Regions from separate parts of the Nostoc sp. DedQUE08 genome, predicted to be linked through region 1. Evidence: predicted binding sites of a transcription regulator. Region 1 holds the regulator's gene; each other region holds the start of a gene.
The links. Region 1 encodes NtcA, which controls nitrogen genes in cyanobacteria. Its sites were predicted from a motif close to TNTGTANNNNNNNNTACANA; they were not measured.

Region 1 (6,880 bases):
AAAACGATATTATACACCGACACGCCTTTTTCTTTAGCTAATTTAGCGATCGCAGAAATATCTTGCAAATCCTGATGGCGACGCCTACCACCAAAGGGACTCCAAGGTAAAAAGGTCAATCCCTGCTGTTCGCAATATTCTAATACGCCGTCATTTTCTGGCTGTCGCTGCCAAGGGCTGTATTGATTTTGCACCGAAACAATATCGACGATATCCCGCGCCCGCTTAATTTGTTCAACGGAAAAGTTAGAAACTCCTACAAACCGAATCAAACCAGCCTCCACTGCTTCTTTAACTGGCGTAAGAGATTCTTCAATGGTGTAATTAGGATCGGGAGAATGGTATTGCCAAACATCGATGGGTTTAGCACTGCCCAAAGCCTCAAAACTGGCTCGAATTGTTTGGCGCAAATGTTCTGGGTTGCCGTTGCTTGTCCAGTTGCCATTGGGACGCATCAACCCGCCCTTAGTTGCTACAATCACTTGGCTAACATCGCCTTTGTAACTACTAAGTGCTTTGTGAATTAGCTGCTCATTGTGGTGCTTATCTGACTCATCTTTGCAGTAAGAATCGGCTGTGTCAATAAATGTAATACCCAAATCCAAAGCCCGATGGATAACTTGGATTGATTCCGATTCAGGAGGACGATTAGCAATTGACATCGGCATACCACCCAAACCAATCGCACTTACAAAGATACCAGTTTTTCCTAGCTGTTTGGTTTCCATGCTTTTAGCTATAGCTTTCTGCCCCAATTATCTATCAGTTAGTTATTCATCAGAAATCCTCCCTAGTACTTAGACTTGAGGATAAGTGAATGTAATTCTTCTTTCTGCTATGTGTGACATACCACATTATTTGACAGATAAACGACGATTTACTCTAACTTATACTTAATAAAGATGATTGACATGAAATTTTTAATTTCATTTTCTAAAAGTCATCTTTGATTGGGTCTTAGAGGTTGTTTGAAAAGTGGTTGGCTGTGATTAAAATTACCCCCCTTAATCCCCCGATACATTGGGGGTAAACCAAAAATCCAGTTCCCTCCCCTTTACAAGGGGAGGGTTAGGGTGGGGTAAAAAATATTTAATACATCAATCATGACTTTTCAAACATCCTCTTAGTGAAATTAATTATTATTGATACTTACCAATATTTATAGCCGTTTGCCATGCTATCAGAGTAGGAATAGTTGCGATCGAGTAAAGTAATATATTAACATTTACGCCCGTCAAACGGACGTAAATATCATTAAGTAATTGTGCTGGCTAAATTATTTCCTCTAAATTTATTAGGAAATTTAGAAATTTAATTAATAGCCCTCTATAGTATAACCAGCAGATTGAACCATCTGTTTAATTGATTCTTCAGAAGCCGCAGCATCTACAGTTACGGTTTTAGTATCAACGTTCACATCTACTTTGGCATCAGATTCCATAGTCAGAATAGATTTAGTTATTTTCTTAGCGCACTCATCACCTTTAATATCGGGAACTTTCAATTTAATTGCCATTACTTACCTCATTACGTAAACTGAAATTTACATTTAATAAATATAATATCTATTTTGAGAGTGAGGGCACATCTTACTTGAGTTAGGGAATTGAGCATCACATAAATAGTAATAACTAATAGTTCTACCTAAATCGTTTTTGACAAACTATTGAAGCAGTCAAACTAAATGAAATGCTAAAATATATAAAGTTATTTATGAAAATCCACTTAGAAACCACTAACTTTTAAAAAGCCTTTTTTAGTTTGTGATGAGGACTCCACAAGACATTCTCCCTACTTTTTTAGGCATTGGTGTTAGAGATAGTTATTTTAGTAAGACTACCCAATCGTATAAGAGTCTATGCGTAATTCACAAAATCTTTTTATCTGTAGTTTTTAATTTATTGTATGCTTCAGATACTTTTGCCCAACATTTGAAGTACATATAGATTCAAAAAACAGCTATCTTGCGGCATAAATATATTGTGGGTTCCCAACAAAAACTTTCAGCGACATAATTATGATACGAGTGTTAGACACTGCTTAATTTGGGTATTTACGCTAGAGACTGCTTCACATTGCGAGTGGGAACGATTCCTGAAATGTACCAGTAGTTGAAATGCGATCGCTAGAAGCAACGAAAAAATTAGCATTTCTCGTTTGATTTATTTTCCAATATCTATGACGAACTATGACCCTCGAAGTAAAACTCGCTAACGCTTCTCTAGGAGAGGCTACGCCTAATTTGCTTACGCTATCGGTGGCGCAACTCCAGGATGCTGAAGTCATCTTACTCATAAACACAACCTAGTTAACTACAAATACCCACTTTGTCAGTTTGTCTAATTGAGATATGTTTGGTAAATAAAATAAGTAGCCTAGATCATCGGCTGTTATTCCACACTTGACATAAAGCATTGTGAGTGCAAAACGTCTGCCAGAAACCATTGCCCATGTCAGAATTACCCGCCAATCCTGGCAACACGGCTTCCTTGAGGGTGAAGTGAGTGCGGGTGAGTTTGAGTGGCATTTCCAGTGGCATTTTCGTCGGGGAGAACTTGCCGTCAAGCCTTCCCAAGGTCGCGCCTTAATCAAAGAACCTCTGGGTCGATTCTTAGAGCAACAAGATTACCAGCTAGAGCCTGGAGGAGACTATGCTTTTACGATTCGGGCGGAACTTTAAAAGTTTGGAGTTATTCAATTTTGGATTCTGGATTGAAGAAAAAAGTATTCGACTGAGCGCTCACGCCGAAGTCTAAAATCTAAAATTGGCTGGTTGCTGATTCAGTGAGGCGATTTAAGTATCTTTCGATTAAAAGGATGGCAACAATGTCATCTATGGGTCTTGGAGGCTGTCGTAGACCCTGTGGCAATAGCTTGATTAGCCCTTTGGGCGGGAACATTTGCCAATAGCGATCGCGTGCTTCTAAGGTTGTGTAGCGCTCATCTACTAAAATAATACTCAACGGTTCTGTCAATTCTTGATATAATCTCTGTCTCCACTGTTTGGCTGTAGTTTGGTCGCCCATGACCATCAAAGAGATCGGAAACCTTTGGCGCAGTGTCTCAATGCTAGCGATCGCCTCTTTTGCTAACACGACTTGATGATAATACAGTTGCCGATCCAGTCCCATCACCCCTAAACCACACTTATCTCGACCTGGATCGAACCCCAAGATGACTGGTTGTGTTGGTGAAAATTCACGGAAATTCATAATTAATTAAAAATTAAAAATGTTCGCATAGTATCTGCTAAATAAAAAATGCAGCTACAGCAATTATTTTGACTGCTGCTCAATATGTTTAAATCTTACTAATAACAGTGTGCAAATAATTTTTTAAGTACTAAAAATAATTTTTCCGTTAACTATTGCTACCAATTTTACTCTCAATGGCCCGGCTGTATAAGTATCCTCTGCTGCGATCGCTTTGATCTCCAAAAGTTGATTATACTGTCTTAATTGGCTGACAAAGCGCAGAAAAGTCCCCTCTACTTGCACATTTTCGACAATTCCGGCATTACGGGCACGAAATTGGGAAGCAGAAATCAGTATTTCTAGCCGCTGCTGTAACTGATAAGATGTCATGGTTTGGGAATCAGCAGTAGTCGTGGCTAACACCGTGCCTCCCGAAAAAACCAGTTGATTCTGGGCTGTATCCGCAAAAAATTCGATCTGCTTTTCTCCCCTGACGTAATTACCAGCAGAAAAAATTCGCACGACGTATTCTTTACCATCGCCAATTTGCTTGCTTAATTGATCGACCCTATCCTGGGTCACGCGCAGCAGTTCTAAGTTTGCCGAATTTGCACCAGGTTCGCTTAATTCGAGGTTGGCGTTGCGATTGGCTTCTTGTAAAAGTTGTACCACTGCTTGACGAGCAGCGGCAGGTTGAGTAACACGAATTACAGCAGCGGACAGAACTTGACCGCGAACTAAGGCCAGCTTACCCAAACGCAGGTCGCGGTAGGACTGATAATATTTTTCCAGTCTGGCAACTTCCTGTTCTAGTTCCTCCTGTTGTGCTTCCAATTCTTTGAGGCGCGATTCCCGTTTGGTAATCACTTGCTCTCGTGCTGCAACTTCTACGTTACGCTTTTGAATCAGTTGATCCAGTTGAGCAATTTTTTGATCGCGCGCTTCTATCGCTTCTTGACGGTTAGCAAGTTCGCGATCGCGTTTTTCAATTGCTGTTTTGGCTTCGTCAATGGCTGTTTTCGCTTCTGCATATAGTCTTTGACGTTCTGTCTTCAAGAGTTCAACTGCCGCCTGTAGCTGTTTTCTCTGATTGGAAACGCTTTGCAACTCAGCTATGGCTTTTTGGTACTGAGTTACAACTTGTCCTAGCTGGCCTTGAGTGCGTTGGAGTTGAGTTTGAGTTTGAGCTTGTTGACTAATGGTACGGTTCAGCTGGGCTTGCGTTTCCCTCTGTTTAGCATTTGCCGCCTGCAAGGATTGATTAATTGCCTGCAAGTCTTGTTGTGCCTTTGCTTGAGCAATTCTTGCTTGGTTTAGCTCGCTTTCTACCTGACTTTTCTGCGTTTCTGCGGTTTTTAGCTGTTCTCGCTTCTGTCTGAGGTCTGTTTGAATATCTTCTAACTCAAAGACTCCTTTTCGCAAACCTTCGTCGGCAGCGAATAAAATCCCTAAAGTGGATGCTGAAATCAAACCACCAGTAAAAATTGTTACTAGTACGGCGGTGTTTTTTGGACGAAGCTTAAAAAGTGAGAGGCGGGCTTTGCCAACTCGTGTGCCGATGCGATCGCCCACGGTGGCAATTACGCCTCCCAGAATCAAAATTGCTGCGATGAGGATGTATCCGGTGGTCATCTTTAGCTACCGAAATCCTTCCTGATACAGCCTACTACTTTTAAGCATTGTCTGGAAAGAAGTGGAAATTGGCAATAGCTGAAATTATTCAATTTTAGATTTACCTCTAGCTATTAGTGTCATTTTTCAAAATAGAACACGCGCCGATTCCCCTTTCTCCAATTGTTTTTATGTGAACTGTCTACTTAAGGTAACAGGTTTATGCACAGTAATCTTCTTTTTGTGGATAGAAATCATTTTTTTCTCACGCAAATCTCCCAGTAGCCTAGTAACGGTAACACGAGTTGAACCAATTGCCTCTGCGATCGCTTGATGAGATAATTTCAAATCAATTGTGATCCCATCTGCACAAGGAACGCCAAAATCCCGACAAAGAATTAACAAAAAACTCACCAACCTAGAACCCATATCTCGGTGAGCAAGAGTTTCAATCATCATCTCTGTTTGTAAAATGCGCGAAGACAGACCTCGCAGCATTAACATTGATAATTCTGGATTTTCCTTGAGTGCTTGTTCCACTTGTTCAATTGGTGCTGACAGTAATTCCGCAGGCGTAAATGCAACCGCATGGTAAAACCGATCCGACTTATTTCCTGTCAGCAATGACAATACACCAAAAACACTATTTTCCCGCAGCAACGCTACCGTTATTTCCTCTCCTGCCTCGTACACCCTGGAAAGTTTAACAGCACCTTTCAAAAGAAAATAAACTCGTTCGGCAGGATCGCCAGGAAAAAAGATCGTTTTATTGCGTTCAAACGTTTCCACAACTGGCGGAAACGCCCCGGTCGCCATCTGACGAAAAACATTTGCTAGGGCTTTATCTTGTGTCACGATCATCTCCCTTCCCCTACCCAATGCCGGAAAAACAAAAACTGATTACCTAAGAATACACCCGAAAAATGAATAAAGCACCGTCAACCTTTCTGTACTTTCCTATACTCCAACTAATCTCTTCATAACTCTTTGTTTATAATGATACATAATTGTTGATCCTTTCAGCTACTAATTGTTGATAAGTACTTCCAATAGCTATATTCAAAAGGTTTTTTGAAGAACAAATAAAGATATCTTGAGAATATCTTTATAAAAAATCAAGGTTTTTGTCACAGCAAACACCCTTAGCAATATTCATTTTTGTCAAGCCTGTATAAAACAAAGACAAAACGTGCCTCAGATTCTAGTATGCTCCTAATGATCGATCGCATTAACAATTTATATGCTAAATCTGACTGGAAAAAATGCCCTTGTTACAGGTATTGCCAATAACCGCTCGATCGCTTGGGGCATCGCCCAACAACTGCACAAAGCTGGAGCAAACCTGGGTATTACTTACCTGCCGGATGAACGCGGCAAGATGGAGAAAAAAGTCGCGGAGTTGGTAGAACCTCTTAACCCCAGCTTATTTCTTCCCTGTAATGTCCAAGATGAAGACCAAATTAAATCTACCTTTGAGACAATTCGCGAACAGTGGGGAAAGCTAGATATCCTCATCCATTGTCTGGCTTTTGCCAGCAAAGACGATTTAAGTGGAGATTTTAGCCAAACCTCTCGTTCTGGCTTCAACACCGCCTTAGAAATTAGTACTTACTCACTAGTGCAATTAAGTGGTGCAGCGAAACCTTTGATGACAGAGGGAGGTAGTATCGTCACCCTGACATATTTAGGTGGTGTTAGGGCAATCCCCAACTACAACGTTATGGGAATTGCTAAAGCGGGTTTAGAAATGAGTGTGCGTTACCTGGCTGCTGAACTAGGGCCGCAAAATATCCGCGTGAATGCCATCTCCGCAGGCCCCATCCGTACATTGGCATCTTCAGCAGTGGGTGGAATTTTGGATATGATTCATCATGTAGAAGAAGTAGCTCCCCTACGACGCACCGTCACTCAGCTAGAAGTAGGCAACGCTGCGGCTTTCTTGTGTAGTGATTTGTCCAGTGGGATTACCGGACAAATTCTATATGTAGATGCAGGATATGAAATTATGGGAATGTGACGCGATAAAGTTAGGAGTTAGGAGTTATGAGTTATGAATTTTTAACTCCTAACTTCTA
Region 2 (6,880 bases), on a different contig from region 1:
TTTTGGCTATTATCGCGTTCCAAAAAGATTAGGGAACTACATAATCCAATCATCAATGTGCTAAAAAGTACTTGTATACCAAACTTCCATATTTCTAGTTTTTCCATAGTGTCAGACCTTCAATAAAAATTAATTCACCTTGATAACGGTTCTAATATCACTCTTTAGATGGGTGCTAACGTAAGAAACTGGTATTATTCTTCACACAGTAATTTAATAATTTCGGAAAAGTACAATCAACATATTTGAATTATTGCCATACAACTTTTGAAAAAGAGGAGAAAAGAAGTCAAAAGAATTGCTGATTTTTGACTATTACCTTTTCTTCTGACTCCCTTTTCTACGGTCGGTTAATGCGATTGAGTAACCAAAGTGACGCCACCAGCCCTGCAAAGTGGGCTGAGACAGTGTTGGTGTTTGCCTGTACTACAAGCATATCTAGACCGCTAATAATCCGGGTAGGGTCAAAAAATTGGGTAGTTATCGCTTGCGGAGATATGGATCGTGCTACCAGTGTTCCAACGATCGCTTGCGCTCCCAAAAGAGTCACTAGCGTTCCTCCTAAATTCACCCACACACCTAAGCGTAATACTTGCACAGTCTCGCTTTTCCGAGGGCGGTTGCTGGGATTGGAGGATTCCAATTGCTTGCCAATTCTCGTGTAACGGTAAGCTAAATAAATCCCCCCACCTAAAACAACCAGTCCACAAATTGCTAAAAATACGCCAAAGCCAGTCCCAGGATTATTACTAGGACTGCCAGTTCTTTGATTAAAGATGGCGAACAGCAGCACAATTATGCTAGAAACAACGCCTAGTACTAGCTGAATCCAGAAGCTAATCCAACCTGTAAGGCGAAAAGTTTGGGCAATTGCCCTAAGAGTTGAGGAAGATGATGGGGCATCGGGAGTTTGTGACATAGCGATCGCTAATATGCTGGGTGCTTGATAAAGGAAGGCGAAGAGGAGAGGACGAAGGGAGTTTAGCGCCTTCTTTGATAAATTTACTATCACACTTGTCAAATAAGACAAGAAATTCTGCGATCGAGGAAATCAGAAATGGTTACTGTTTAAGTATGTCTACCGACGTAGCAGTTCGATCTCAGATATATCCCTTAGCTTAAGATTTTAGAATTTGCATTGGGAAAATCACTGTAAAACAAAGTGTTTATTAAGCTTTACAGACAAAATAGCATTTTACCTGTAAAATTTCTTCGATGGCATTTTATTGCTTAAGCAGCTCGGCATCAGTTAACACCAAGATACTGAGTCTCTCACTGTCTGTTCGCTCCTCACCACACCGTATCGAGCTTGAGTGGGGGTACATTGTTTTGTGCCCCTAAAACTCGCAAACTCGCCCCACAACTTCACAGGCGTGGGTAATTGTTTGATGTTTACGCAATAGATATCTAGTCTAAGTAGCTTTATATGTATTACTCGCGTAGTAGTAGCACTGTATACTAGCTACAAGGATTGTAGACTTTACCCTAAGGCATTTTTTTTAGCCATTCACTAACCATGAAACTTGAGGATATATATCAATTTTTTGAGAATCCTCCGCCAACTTACCTTTGTCAAGAACTAGCAGTTTGTTACATACTGTCTGTTTTATTACAAGGTGAATCCTACGGAACCGAGTTGATTGAGCAATTAGAAACTGAGTATCCCGTCTATCGGCTTTCAGATACCGTACTTTATAGTGCAATCAAATTTCTAGAAGACCAAAAGGCAATCACTGGATATTGGAAGAAACTCGAAGGACGGGGGCGCCCCAGGCGGATGTACCAAGTTTCTCCTGAATGGCAAGTTCAAGCTCAGGATTTAGCTTTTCAATGGCTTGACTACATCAACGGGAGGAAAAAGTAACGAATCATTGATAATGAATAAGTCTCCTCCAGTCAAACACTAACAATTAGTTATGGATACTGCTATTCTGCCATCTACCTTCCTGCTAACCTTGTTGTTATCGGTTGGGCTGTTTTTCTTTATTCGTGCCTCGACTAAAGACCGCACAGAAATAGCCCACCTAGTATCTGAGCAAGATGAAGCTGTTTTAATGTCTCAATTAAAAGAGTATTTTCGATCGCGGTCTTACCGAGTGGCAACGGTAGACCGAGAACAAAATCAGGTAATTTTTGAAGGTAATGTTCGTCCCAGCTGGTTCTTAGCCATATTTCTAACTTTCCTAGCAGCGACTGGCATTGTTTGTCTATCTCTGGTGACATCCCTGCTTTTTCCTAGCCTGAGTACCCTTGTTCTGGCGATGGTACTGCTGTCGCCTTTAAGTGGTCTATTTTATTGGAAAAAATCTGGAAGACTTGAGAAGGTATCGCTCAAAGTAGAAACAACTCAGAGCGAACAAACCTCCTCAAGTAAGATTGCTGTAGTTGCCCATCGAGATGAACTCAGCGAGTTGCAGAGGACTCTACAGCTCAAGCCTGGGAAATAATTGTTGATTGTTGCGACCATCTCTTAACTATGATATGCAGACTTCTGACCTAACCTACTATGCAGGCAATGGAAAGTAGTCAGGAGAAAATCAAGACTGCTGCTTTGTCAGTTTTCCCCATGACCAAAGTCGTGGGGAAAAAATTTAAATTCATTAACTTAAATTCATTGACAGAGCAAGCTTTAACCATCTACGGCATAAGAGCGCAACTTCACTCTTCTTTTTAGACGCACTTGGCTCTATACTCACTCCCTTTTGCATCATCAAATTAGTATCAATCCATGCAATCTAGCGTGGTTTGAAACAGCTTCACTTTCCAACTACCTGGACTAGATTTCCTGGCAAATCAGCTACAAACTAAAAAAAAATTAAATTTTGCATAAACTTAGCAATTTTGCCAGTTAATAATAGTCAGGAGCCACATTCAATGCCCAAGATGACCATCTATGGTTCAACGACTAGCTAAAGCAAGAGGTTCTTGACCTGGTGAAGGTTCCAACACCCTCAAACTAGGAAACAAGAAATGGTTTTCCTCTACGTATTGAGCACCAAACAGTCCCTTTTCTGCCCAGAAATAACGATCTGTAGTGTGTTCATTTCGCTTTACAAGTAGCAACGCTGGTGGCAAAATCCCTTCAGCTTGAATGAATCTTCTCGCTGCTGTTACTGGCTTTTCTTCGCCACTTTCGATGCTATATTGAGGCACGTGTTCCAAAATACGCCGTCCTTCCTGACGACGACGACTCTTCCTTTTGCGTCTCCTTGCCAATATACTGTCCTCCTCTTTCAAGCTATAGATTGTAGTGATAGCTACAAAATCCGTCGTCATTATATAGGTTCTAGTTCAGAATATCAATAGTTTTTAACCTTTTAATATAAGAAAGTTAATATCTTTGAAACATCAAGAAAATAAAATCACCTAAGAATATAATTCCTTAGTACAAACCATCTCTTTTGAAGATTTTAGTTAAGCTTGATGAAATGAGTGAGGTAAAAATTAAGTATCCTCTCTTACATCATGCCTCAAAATCTATAATCTTGAGCAAAAGCTAAAAAATGTTAATGTCTGCCAGTTCTGATTTTCTTGCTTTGTGTCGAGAGCAAATAGCGCTACTAACCCAAGGGCTAGGAGCAACTTTAAGTATTGTGTACTTAACACAAGAATTGGTAGATACTCCTTCTGGCGATGCCAAACTGATTCCTGTGGTGATTTACCCGGAAACAGCATTATTGCTGCCAGGAGAGGAAACTATTGAAGCGACGGCATACAAGCAACTTCAACTTGGAAAGGCGTTTATATTACCCAATCAACAGGGAAGGTTATTGACAGCAGGTTCAGAATCTCCAACTTCATCACGGGAGTCTGAGATACCAGATACGTCTCAACCCGATCTCAAAGAGGAATACCTACTTAGTGGCAACCAAATTGTTTTGCCTTTGATTTATGAGGGTGTGATGATGGGGTTATTAGTGACAGGTAGGAAAGATCGGGTATGGAATGAACACGAACAAAGTCAGATTCAACGGATAGCCCAAACATTAGCGATCGCTTGTATTTTAGATCAGCGGCGAGCATGGTTTGAGCAACAGTTGCGCGAGCAACAAATTCTCCAAGAAAAACAGCGAGATTTGCTGGATAATTTGTTGCATCAGTTTCGGAACCCATTAACGGCGTTACGGACTTTTGGCAAACTCCTATTGAAACGACTACGACCAGCAGATGTTAACCGGGATGTGGCAAATAGTATTGTCAGAGAAAGCGATCGCCTCCAAGAATTGCTGCAACAATTCGATCAAGTAATTGATTTGACAGAGGCAGATTTAGCACCACTACATCTCCCTGAAGAAGTATTTGTAGAAGCAACTATCCAAAAAGATGCTAAACCTCCGTTATTATTACCAGGAACGGGAGATAAAGCAGTTGACTGCTCCCTAGCAGATATATTAGAACCATTATTAATATCAGCCAAAGCGATCGCCCAAGAGCGAAAGCTAAAACTAATAACTGAAATTCAAGAGAATTCATCCCTAGTACGTGCCAATGTCAAAGCATTACGAGAGGTGTTAACTAATATTATTGATAATGCTTTGAAATACACTCCCACTGGTGGCAAAATTTTGATTCAGGCGGGGCAAGAAAAAGCTAATTTTCAGGGAATAGTTATTAGTGATAACGGGCCCGGCATTCCACCCCAAGATTTAGAACATCTTGGAGAACGGCATTATCGCGGAGTACAAGCGCAAACAGAAATCCCAGGTACAGGTTTGGGGTTAGCGATCGCTAAACAATTAATAGAGCAAATGCAGGGTGAAATTGAGGTTTTCAGCCCTGCAATCAACTCTAAATTCACTTCACCCAATGCGCCAGGAACTACATTTATTATTTGGTTGCCGGAAGTTGAGAATTAGTTTTTAGCCTTGGACAATAATGTTTTCACTGAACCGCAGTTGTAGCGATCGCGTCGAGATGTGCGATCGTTTGCGGTGAAAGTTGCAGGTCTGCCGCTTTGGTGTTTTCGTGCAGATGACTAATGGATGACGTTCCGGGAATTAACAGGATGTTCGGCGATCTCTGAAGCAGCCATGCCAAGGCGACCTGCATCGGTGTAGCTCCAAGTGATGCTGCGACAGCATCGAGGGCTGACGATTGCAACGGATTGAACCCACCCAGCGGGAAGAACGGCACATAAGCAATTCCCTGCTTTGCGAGGTCGTCAATGAAAGCGTCATCTTCCCGGTGCGCTACGTTGTACTGATTCTGCACGCAGACGATTTCTGCGATCGTTTGCGCCTCTGCCAACTGCGTAGGTGTGACATTGCTCAAACCGAGGTGACGAATTAATCCCTGCTCCTTAAGTTCGGCTAAGGTCGTTAGCGGCTCTGCAAGAGAACCCTCCGATGGCCCATGAACGTCACCCATCAAGCGGAGATTGACAACATCGATCGCATCGAGTCCGAGATTACGCAGGTTGTCGTGAATCGCTTCGGTTAGTTCCTGCGGCGACATCGCGGGAACCCACGAGCCATCTTCAGGACGACGCGCCCCGACCTTGGTGACAATTACCAAATCTTCCGGGTAGGGATGCAGTGCTTGTCGGATAATTTGATTCGTGATGTGAGGCCCATAGAAGTCGCTGGTATCGATATGATTAATGCCAAGTGCGATCGCTTCGCGCAAAACAGCAACGGCTGCATCCACATCTCGCGGCGCACCCATTACATTCGGGCCCGCGAGTTGCATGGCACCATAACCTATGCGCTTCACTGTTATTGAAGTGTTCGGCAGCGTAAAATTCCCACCAAGGTTCGTTTGCTCAGACATATTGCTACTTTCTCCAAGAATTTTTTAGTGATTTAACGAAAGCAATTTTGTAGAGTCCATTTCTCATTGATGTCGCTGCGTGCGATCGCAGCCCTCTCTTGGCGATCGATAGATTCTTAACGCTTGTCATTGTTCGTTGCGGCTTGCGAATATTTGCTCATACTCACCGTTCCTTTCAGCAAATCGTAGTGCTTTGACACGATTAACAAGGATTTCGCCGTGGGGCGGGTTGGGAGTGCTGAGAATCTGCATCACTTCAGCAATAAAGTCAGCCAGTGGCATTGCGGCAGGATCGGTCGCCTGACTAGCCCCGCCAAGTTCCGTCTGTACGTAGGGTGGGGCAAGTTCAAGAACCTCCACGGAGGTTTCTTGAAGCTGAACGCGGAGCGACTGCAACCAAGAGTGCAGAAAAGCCTTGCTCGCGCAATAAGTCGGATATGGACTGATGGGAACGAAAGCCAAGCCAGAGGTGGTGGTGATAATCGTTGAATGCGGTTGCTGTTTGAGAGTCGGGAGGAGTGCCGCCGTGAGGTGAAGTACACCAACAACATTAGTCTGAATCATAGACTGGATCGCAAAGAAATCGATCGGAGCTGAGGTGAGGTCTTCCGTCTTAGCAATTCCGGCATTGTTGATTAGAACATTGAGTTTAGGGAACTGCTCTCGAATGCGGGACGCAAAGGCTTCGATGTCTGCCGGGTCTTGAACGTCAAGTTGAATCCCGTGCATGCCGGAGTGAGCGGCAGTGATTTCGTCGAGAAGATGTTGACGGCGACCTGCGACGATCACTTGATTACCGCGTTGATAGAAAGCCTCGGCAAGCCCACGACCGATGCCGCTTGTGCCGCCAGTGATGAGGATAGTGTTGTCCGTGAGATTCATAAGTATTTTTTCTGTAAAGATGTCAGAGTTTGTTGAGAGTAAAGTTGTTGTAAAACCTGAAAATTCAATCAGCGCTTATTCGCCGCTCACGCGCAACACGATTTTGCCCAGATAGTGCTGTTTCATCGCATCCTGCGCTTGTGCCGCCTCTGACAGCGCAAATGTCTGCGCGATGTGAACTTGAAACTCACCGATACCGATCAATCGGTTAAGTTCGTCTAACAACATC
Region 3 (6,880 bases), on a different contig from region 1:
GGTGAGAATCATCTACAGTAAAGCCGCGCACCCGTGTTAAACCGCCCAATTCCCCTGATTGTTCGTAGCGGTAAACAGTACCAAATTCCGCCAGTCGCATCGGTAGTTCCCGATAAGAGCGCAACTCACTCTTATATATTTGGATATGGAAGGGGCAATTCATCGGCTTCATCACGAAGCCCTGTTCCTGTGCAGCAGCTTCCTGATCGTCTGCCATCAAGGGGAACATATCTTCTTTATACTTCTGCCAATGTCCAGAAGTTTTAAATAAATCTACTCTGGCAATGTGGGGTGTTACTACAGATAAGTAACCCCGTTTTACCTGTTCTTGCTTGAGGAAATCTTCTAAAGTACTCCGCAACAAAGTGCCTTTGGGTGTCCACAAAGGTAAACCCGGCCCTACTAGATCGGAAAATATAAATAATCCCAGTTCCTTACCCAGTTTCCGGTGATCTCGCCGTAGCGCTTCTTCTTTGCGTCGCTTATATTCAGCGAGTTGTTCTGGACTTTCCCAAGCGGTGGCGTAGATGCGTTGTAATTGGGCTTTAGTTTCATCCCCACGCCAATAAGCGCCAGCAACGCTTTCTAGTTCAACTGCTTTCGGGTTTAATTCACTAGTATTTTCCAGATGAGGCCCCGCACACAAATCCCACCATTCATTCCCCAGATGGTAAATTGTGATTGGTTCCTCTTTGATATCTCCCAGGATTTCTAGCTTGTAAGGTTCATTAATTCCTTGAATCCGGCGTTCGGCTTCTTCGCGGCTGACTTCTTCCCGAATTACTGGCAATTTGCGATTGATAATCTTCGCCATCTCTTTCTTGATGGCTTTGAGATCGTTTTCGCTAAATGGTTCTGGACTGTCGAAGTCGTAGTAAAAACCGTTTTCTATCCAAGGGCCGATTGTAACTTGCGCCTTGGGAAACAGCTTTTGTACCGCCATTGCCATAACATGGGAAGCAGTGTGGCGAATCTTTTTTAAGTTCTCCGATTCGCTGGTACGCGGTAAATAGATTTTTTCAACTTGTTCTAACTGTTGTGACTGATTTGATGAATTTGGCGACATTGGCTGCTGAACCGTTGGCGAGGTGATTACAAAAGGTGATTTATCTGAATCTGTAGGCTTATTCAACTATAACGACTTTGGTTAATTAGTCATTTGTCATTTGTCCGTTGTCATTTGTCCGTTACGAATAACTAATGACTAATGACTAATAGCTAATGACTTTGCGTAGCGGTTTGATTCTGAGTCCTGAATTTTGACTTCTGAATTCTTCTTCAATCCAAAAATAAAGATAAATTTTTGATTTGTTACCTGAGTTTCAAATTCAGGATTGCCTGCGTAGGCGTAGCCCGTCGTAGACATCGCTAAATTATCTTATGAATTGCAACTCGCTGTCATATATGCCTATAGATGCCTGTCCAAAGGCACTGTACAAACCAGAGATCGAGACTATATAATAAATTTTGTGCCCTTTGTTACAAAATTTTACATTAAGTAATTATGAGAGAAATCTAAAAAGTATTAAGAAACGTAAATAACGTTAATATTAGTAAGCAAGTTTGAAATATCCCTCTTATTTATGTCAGACTCAAATTTACCAGGGCCTGAGTTGTTTAAAACGGTTTTAGATCCGCTGCTGGAAGATTTTCAGCATTGGTTTACGCGATCGCGCCATTTACTCGAAACTGAGGAACTCTCATTTATGAGTCACCAAGAGCAATCTGACTTGCTCTTGCGGGTTAAGCAAGCTCAGGATGAACTAAATACGGCGAAGATGCTATTTAATGCAACTGATAAACAAGTCGGAATTGATATGGCAACGTTAATGCCTTGGCATGAATTAGTAACAGAATGCTGGAATGTCGCAATGCGCTTTCGTCAAGGACGTGAAGTCTAAGCGCGCTAAATTTCGGCAGACAACTTAGCGATGTCTCAAGACTTACCAAGGAAGCGTCTACGCAAGATGGTAAATCAGTCTTAAAAAAATAGTAGAAAATTCTTAACAATTTCTTAACATTAACTGGATTAGCAAAATAATGTATCCTATGCTACCGTAAGTGGAATAACGGTTGACAAATAGCTTCATATAAATGTAAGCGCCTGAAAAGTGCGTAGAATATTCGTCTTAACTGTGAGTACAGTATCGGCGAAACAAAGCGTTACAAAATAAAGTTTTAAAAATTGCTGTTCTGGAGGAAAATCCAATGTTACATCTGCTTTACATTCTTGCTTTTACAATCCTTGCATTTATAGCTGTTGGCAACTTAATCCGTAACCTGATTATGTTCACTTTCGATCGGGAGCGAACTTACCCAACGAATTCCTCGCCAATGAATAACCAACGTAACTCTGGTTATTATTCATCAAAAAAACAGTTTGTACCCCATCCAGAGTTGTTAGATAACGCGGGGAATTTAATTAAAGAGCCACTTTTGATAATGCGTTCAATTAACGTTGAAGATGCGCGTCAACATCTCGATGCACTTTACGAAGCATCCCCAGGACATAAAAGAGATAATTCAGAAGAAGCATAATCTAGAGACGCGATTAATCGCGTCTGTTAGCAATTTGGGTGTAAATGGTTGTTGTTTTTACATCCTTAATTTTTTTCTGAGTAAAAATTTATTTCCATATCAATCCAGTCAATGTAACTTTTTTACATTTTGTTAAAAATACTCAATTGGTGGACAACTCCACTCATCTTGCAAAGACTGCGATCGCAGGCGTATACAATTTTCATTCTATTTAGCTAGCGAATTTCCAATTCTTTTTTAGCACTTTTCAACTGTCTCCAGAGGATGTGAATTTGTTTGTAAGCCTCTTGTGGTGAAAGTTTACCACTAGTTTGGAGGCTGCAAATGTAGTTTACCCGTTGAGAAAAATTTTGAAGATTAGCGTTAAATACTAGATACTCTGGTTTAAATTGCCCATAATATGGACTACGAGGATATAAAAAATCGCATAGTTCCGATAGCAAATCAGATTGTCTGTTCATAAGTATTTAGAGTATTACGGATTAGAAATTATCTAATTAGAAAATTTTAATAAAGCTTTTGCCGACCCTTTTGACAAGCATTACAAAAAGAAGTTTGAGGTTCAAAGTCAAGACAGCCAAACGCTTCCTCAGAACAAGCTTTAGTTGGATGTACAGTACACTTAAGGCGATAGTCGTTAGTGAAATATTCACAAGCATGACAAGGAATTTGATGTAGCTTTTTTAAATGATTTATCCCTTGTTTTAAAGTAAAGCAGATACTCAAAATAAAGAAAATCAAAGTGGCCCAAGCAAATGAAGCGCAAAAAATTGTAGCCAGCATAAGTCATCCTCCTAAAGATTAGAAAAAAGTGCCCGCAGTCAACTGCTTTTAACCGCAGGCATGAAATATTATTTAGCTAGTGTTGAGTGAAACTAAATTAACTGAGTCTAGTAGGTAGACATAAATCAAAAGGAATGAGGCGAGTGTGAGCAATTTAAGTCTTGCTCTAATTTATTGTAAAGACGTAGAATGCTACGTCTTTACATGATGAGTACTAAATCACTAGATGATTAAATCGAGTTGATTGCGATCGCACCGAATAAAGCAATACTAGTCAATAGCAGATAAGCGAAGATTGCTCCACCAATTCCACCAATCAAAAAGCCCTCGGTAAATTGACTCCATTCGGCGACAGTATTGATGCTCTGTGGTACTTTGGCAACAGTTGCAACCGAAACCGATCGTGAATAGATTTCTTGCTGTCTTTCGTAGCTAGTAGTGCCATAAAGCGAAAAACCAATTGTCAGGATGATAATCAAACTGCCTGTGGCTAATAAACCAACCAAGCTGCCGACATTAGAATTGCGTAATAAACCCAATGAACCTAATGTTGCAAAGGGGCCAACTAGCCAGTAACCATGAGCCATGCCAATTTCTAATCCCCGCCACAAAGGAGATATACCGGGGCGGTAAATTGGTAAGTATTTGAGAAACTTCAGCGTCAAATCAGAAGAATTGACTGCGCTTACCTGATTACTCGTTTGGCGCTCTACACGTGGAGGCTGAACCATATCACCATTTTTAAAATCAAACCCGGCTGCGATCGCACGAGCGCGGAGAGCGTGCCAAATGTGACCTAACAGAAACATGAGCGCTAGGACAAAATGGAAAGTTACCAACCAACCACGAGCAGAAACTATACCAGTAGAAGTTTCTATAGCTTTAACTGGGCCATAAAAAACTTCCGGATAGACAGTGTTATTGACTGATGCAAAATATGCTGCTAAAAAGCCCATGTATGCTACAGCACCAATGCTGTAAGATAAATACGCTTCCCCTGAGTAAATCAAAACTCGGCGTGCCCAAGCAAATGGCTTAGTCAAGATGTGGAAAATACCACCACCAATTAACATCAAACCAACCCAGATGTGACCGCCAACAACATCTTCCAAGTTATCAACAGCAGCCAATCCCTCTGGCCCCCAAACCCCAAATAGGTAGCCAAAGATGCGCAATGGGTTAAGTGTCGGATGATTGATTACCCTGACATCTCCACCGCCAGCAGCCCAAGGGTCAAACAGTCCACCCCAAAACACCGCCTTAGCAACTAAAGCCAAAGCACCTAAACCTAAAAGCGTGAGGTGAATGCCCAAGATGGTTGTCATCTTGTCCTTATCTTTCCAGTCATAGCCAAAAAATCCAGCCCAAGTAGGATTATCTTGTAACACTTCTGGACCCAGCAGGGAGTGATAAATACCACCAGCTGCCAGAATCACTGAAGGTATCAGATGTAAGACACTGATTACAAAGTAGGGATAGGTGCTAATAACTTGCCCACCAGTAGCGACACCCAAACCGAGAGTTGCTAGATGAGGTAGCAAAATTAAGCCTTGCTCATACATTGGCTCATTAGGGTTGAAGCGCGACAATTCAAACAGCGTCATCCCTCCAGCCCATAACAAAATCAATGCAGAATGGGCAATATGAGCGCCTAGTAATTTTCCCGATAAATTAGTGAGACGAAAGTTACCAGCCCACCAACCAACATCAGGTATCTGTTGCTTATATGGGCTATCTTCAATTACTGCTGTCATTTCCAAAAATCCTTGAGAATATTTAGCAATATTGTTGAGCTTATGCTTCCAGACAATTGCAAATTTATTGCATTAAATGCATTAAATGCATTTAATTGAATTTAGCTAATTGGTTGCGGAATCACCGCCTCCTGACTCACCCTACCTTTGCGAAAATCGAACCCACGCGCCCGCAAGGCGTGCCAGATATGACCTTGGAGAAAGAAGAAAGCTAACCAAAAATGGGCATTAGCTAACCAAGTCCGGGCAGTTACAAGGTCAGGGTTAGGTGATGAAAAGTACGGCACGATATTCTGTCTAACTACAAGCGCCGGCCCATAAAAAACTTCAGGATAAACAGTGGTGTTTACCGATACAAAGAGAGTTGCAATAAAACCCATCAGTGCTAAAGCGCCCAGACTGTATGAGAGATAAGCTTCTCCAGACCAAACAAATAGTGGATGCGTCCAACTAAAGGGCTTAGTAGCTATGTGGAAAAGTCCACCAATAATCAACATTGCACCAACCCAAAGATGTCCACCAACCACGTCTTCTAGGTTGTCAACGCCAGCAATCCAAAATTTACTAATTGCGCCAAACAGATAACCAAAAATGACGGCTGGGTTTAATGTCGGATTTGTAATTACCCGCACATTTTCAACATTTGGGTCGTACAAACCCCCAAAGTACATTGCTTTGGCGACTAACAAGAATGCACCACAACCCAGTAAAACCAGATGTATACCAAGGATTGTGGTCATTTTACCCGTGTCTGACCAGTCGTAGCCAAAGAAAGGAACTTTACCCTCCAATTTTTCCGGGCCACGCAGGGAATGAAAGATTCCTCCAAAACCCAAAAAAGCTGAGGAAATTAGATGTAAAGCTCCAATTACAAAGTAGGGATAAGTATCGACGACTGCACCATTTGCACTAACACTCCAACCTTGAGTAGCTAGATGAGGTAGCAAAATTAAGCCTTGCGAATACATTGGTTCTGCTGGATTAAAGTGGGCTAGCTCAAATAAAGTCATAGCTCCTGCCCAGAAAACGATCAGACCAGAATGAGCGACGTGAGCGCCTAGTAGTTTCCCCGATAAGCTGGTGAGTCTGGCGTTACCAGCCCACCAAGGCGAGTCAGTAAGGTCTTGCTCCACCGACAGCGGACTTGTAGAAGTTGTCATTTTACCCTCTAACTTATTGATTAATTTTCTCAATAGTTGTCAAAAAAGAGTCTACAATAAAATTCAAATTAATGAAAGTAAATCTCATTAATGAGATTGTAAACTTTTACAAAAAAGCGTATTGACAACGTAAATACATCTTGCCTAAACTATGTAGGGATAGATGTGTTTTCGTGCTTAATGGCATCACCTTTATTTGGAACGAGGAGAAAGCTTGGATTAATCGCAGCAATGATGACGGCATAACATTTCAACAAGCCGTAGAAGCTTTCTTCGATCCGTTTCTGGTGGCGGTTGATGCAAGCCGCAATGGGAGCGGGATGCTGTGATTGGCTTGGACAAACGATAGAATCTTCTCTACGTCGTCTACATTGAGCGTGAAAACGACATGATTCGGATTATCTCGGCTCGGAAAGCGACGCGTAAGGAAGGTGAATACTATGAAAGCTGAAGTCTTAAAAAAGCGACTTGATAAAAATCGTCCAATGACGACAGTCACAATTCGCATTCCCGAAGATGTGATTGAGGATTTGAAACGAGTAGCACCATTGTTAGGGTTTTCTGGTTATCAGCCATTAGTTCGCGCTTACATCGGACAAGGACTTCGAGCCGATCTTGAGCGACTTGAAGGAAATACTGTTTCGA

Region 2: a site for NtcA is predicted at 3,245-3,264, ahead of RMY64_RS06755 (DUF3155 domain-containing protein). Genes of this name have one in related genera too.
Region 3: a site for NtcA is predicted at 1,467-1,486, ahead of RMY64_RS32210 (DUF2605 domain-containing protein). Genes of this name have one in related genera too.

The regions. Positions count from the first base shown of each region.
Region 1 is NZ_JAVRCD010000015.1:133,999-140,878, forward strand. It holds gene RMY64_RS12955 (aldo/keto reductase) at 1-728, opposite strand, end outside; gene RMY64_RS12960 (heavy-metal-associated domain-containing protein) at 1,316-1,516, opposite strand; gene RMY64_RS12965 (DUF3146 family protein) at 2,417-2,680, shown strand; gene RMY64_RS12970 (resolvase) at 2,760-3,212, opposite strand; gene RMY64_RS12975 (DUF3084 domain-containing protein) at 3,336-4,826, opposite strand; gene ntcA (global nitrogen regulator NtcA) at 4,995-5,666, opposite strand; gene fabI (enoyl-ACP reductase FabI) at 6,046-6,822, shown strand.
Region 2 is NZ_JAVRCD010000007.1:80,082-86,961, reverse strand. It holds gene RMY64_RS06775 (hypothetical protein) at 1-107, opposite strand, end outside; gene RMY64_RS06770 (DUF3611 family protein) at 341-919, opposite strand; gene RMY64_RS06765 (PadR family transcriptional regulator) at 1,517-1,864, shown strand; gene RMY64_RS06760 (cofactor assembly of complex C subunit B) at 1,917-2,447, shown strand; gene RMY64_RS06755 (DUF3155 domain-containing protein) at 2,899-3,216, opposite strand; gene RMY64_RS06750 (ATP-binding protein) at 3,504-4,856, shown strand; gene RMY64_RS06745 (aldo/keto reductase family oxidoreductase) at 4,882-5,769, opposite strand; gene RMY64_RS06740 (SDR family oxidoreductase) at 5,896-6,651, opposite strand; gene RMY64_RS06735 (NADP-dependent oxidoreductase) at 6,727-6,880, opposite strand, start outside.
Region 3 is NZ_JAVRCD010000076.1:2,032-8,911, forward strand. It holds gene thrS (threonine--tRNA ligase) at 1-1,066, opposite strand, end outside; gene RMY64_RS32205 (hypothetical protein) at 1,205-1,366, opposite strand; gene RMY64_RS32210 (DUF2605 domain-containing protein) at 1,584-1,901, shown strand; gene RMY64_RS32215 (DUF2973 domain-containing protein) at 2,209-2,538, shown strand; gene RMY64_RS32220 (hypothetical protein) at 2,754-2,999, opposite strand; gene RMY64_RS32225 (hypothetical protein) at 3,046-3,321, opposite strand; gene RMY64_RS32230 (chlorophyll a/b binding light-harvesting protein) at 3,552-5,075, opposite strand; gene RMY64_RS32235 (chlorophyll a/b binding light-harvesting protein) at 5,177-6,235, opposite strand; gene RMY64_RS32240 (hypothetical protein) at 6,376-6,564, shown strand; gene RMY64_RS32245 (hypothetical protein) at 6,676-6,880, shown strand, end outside.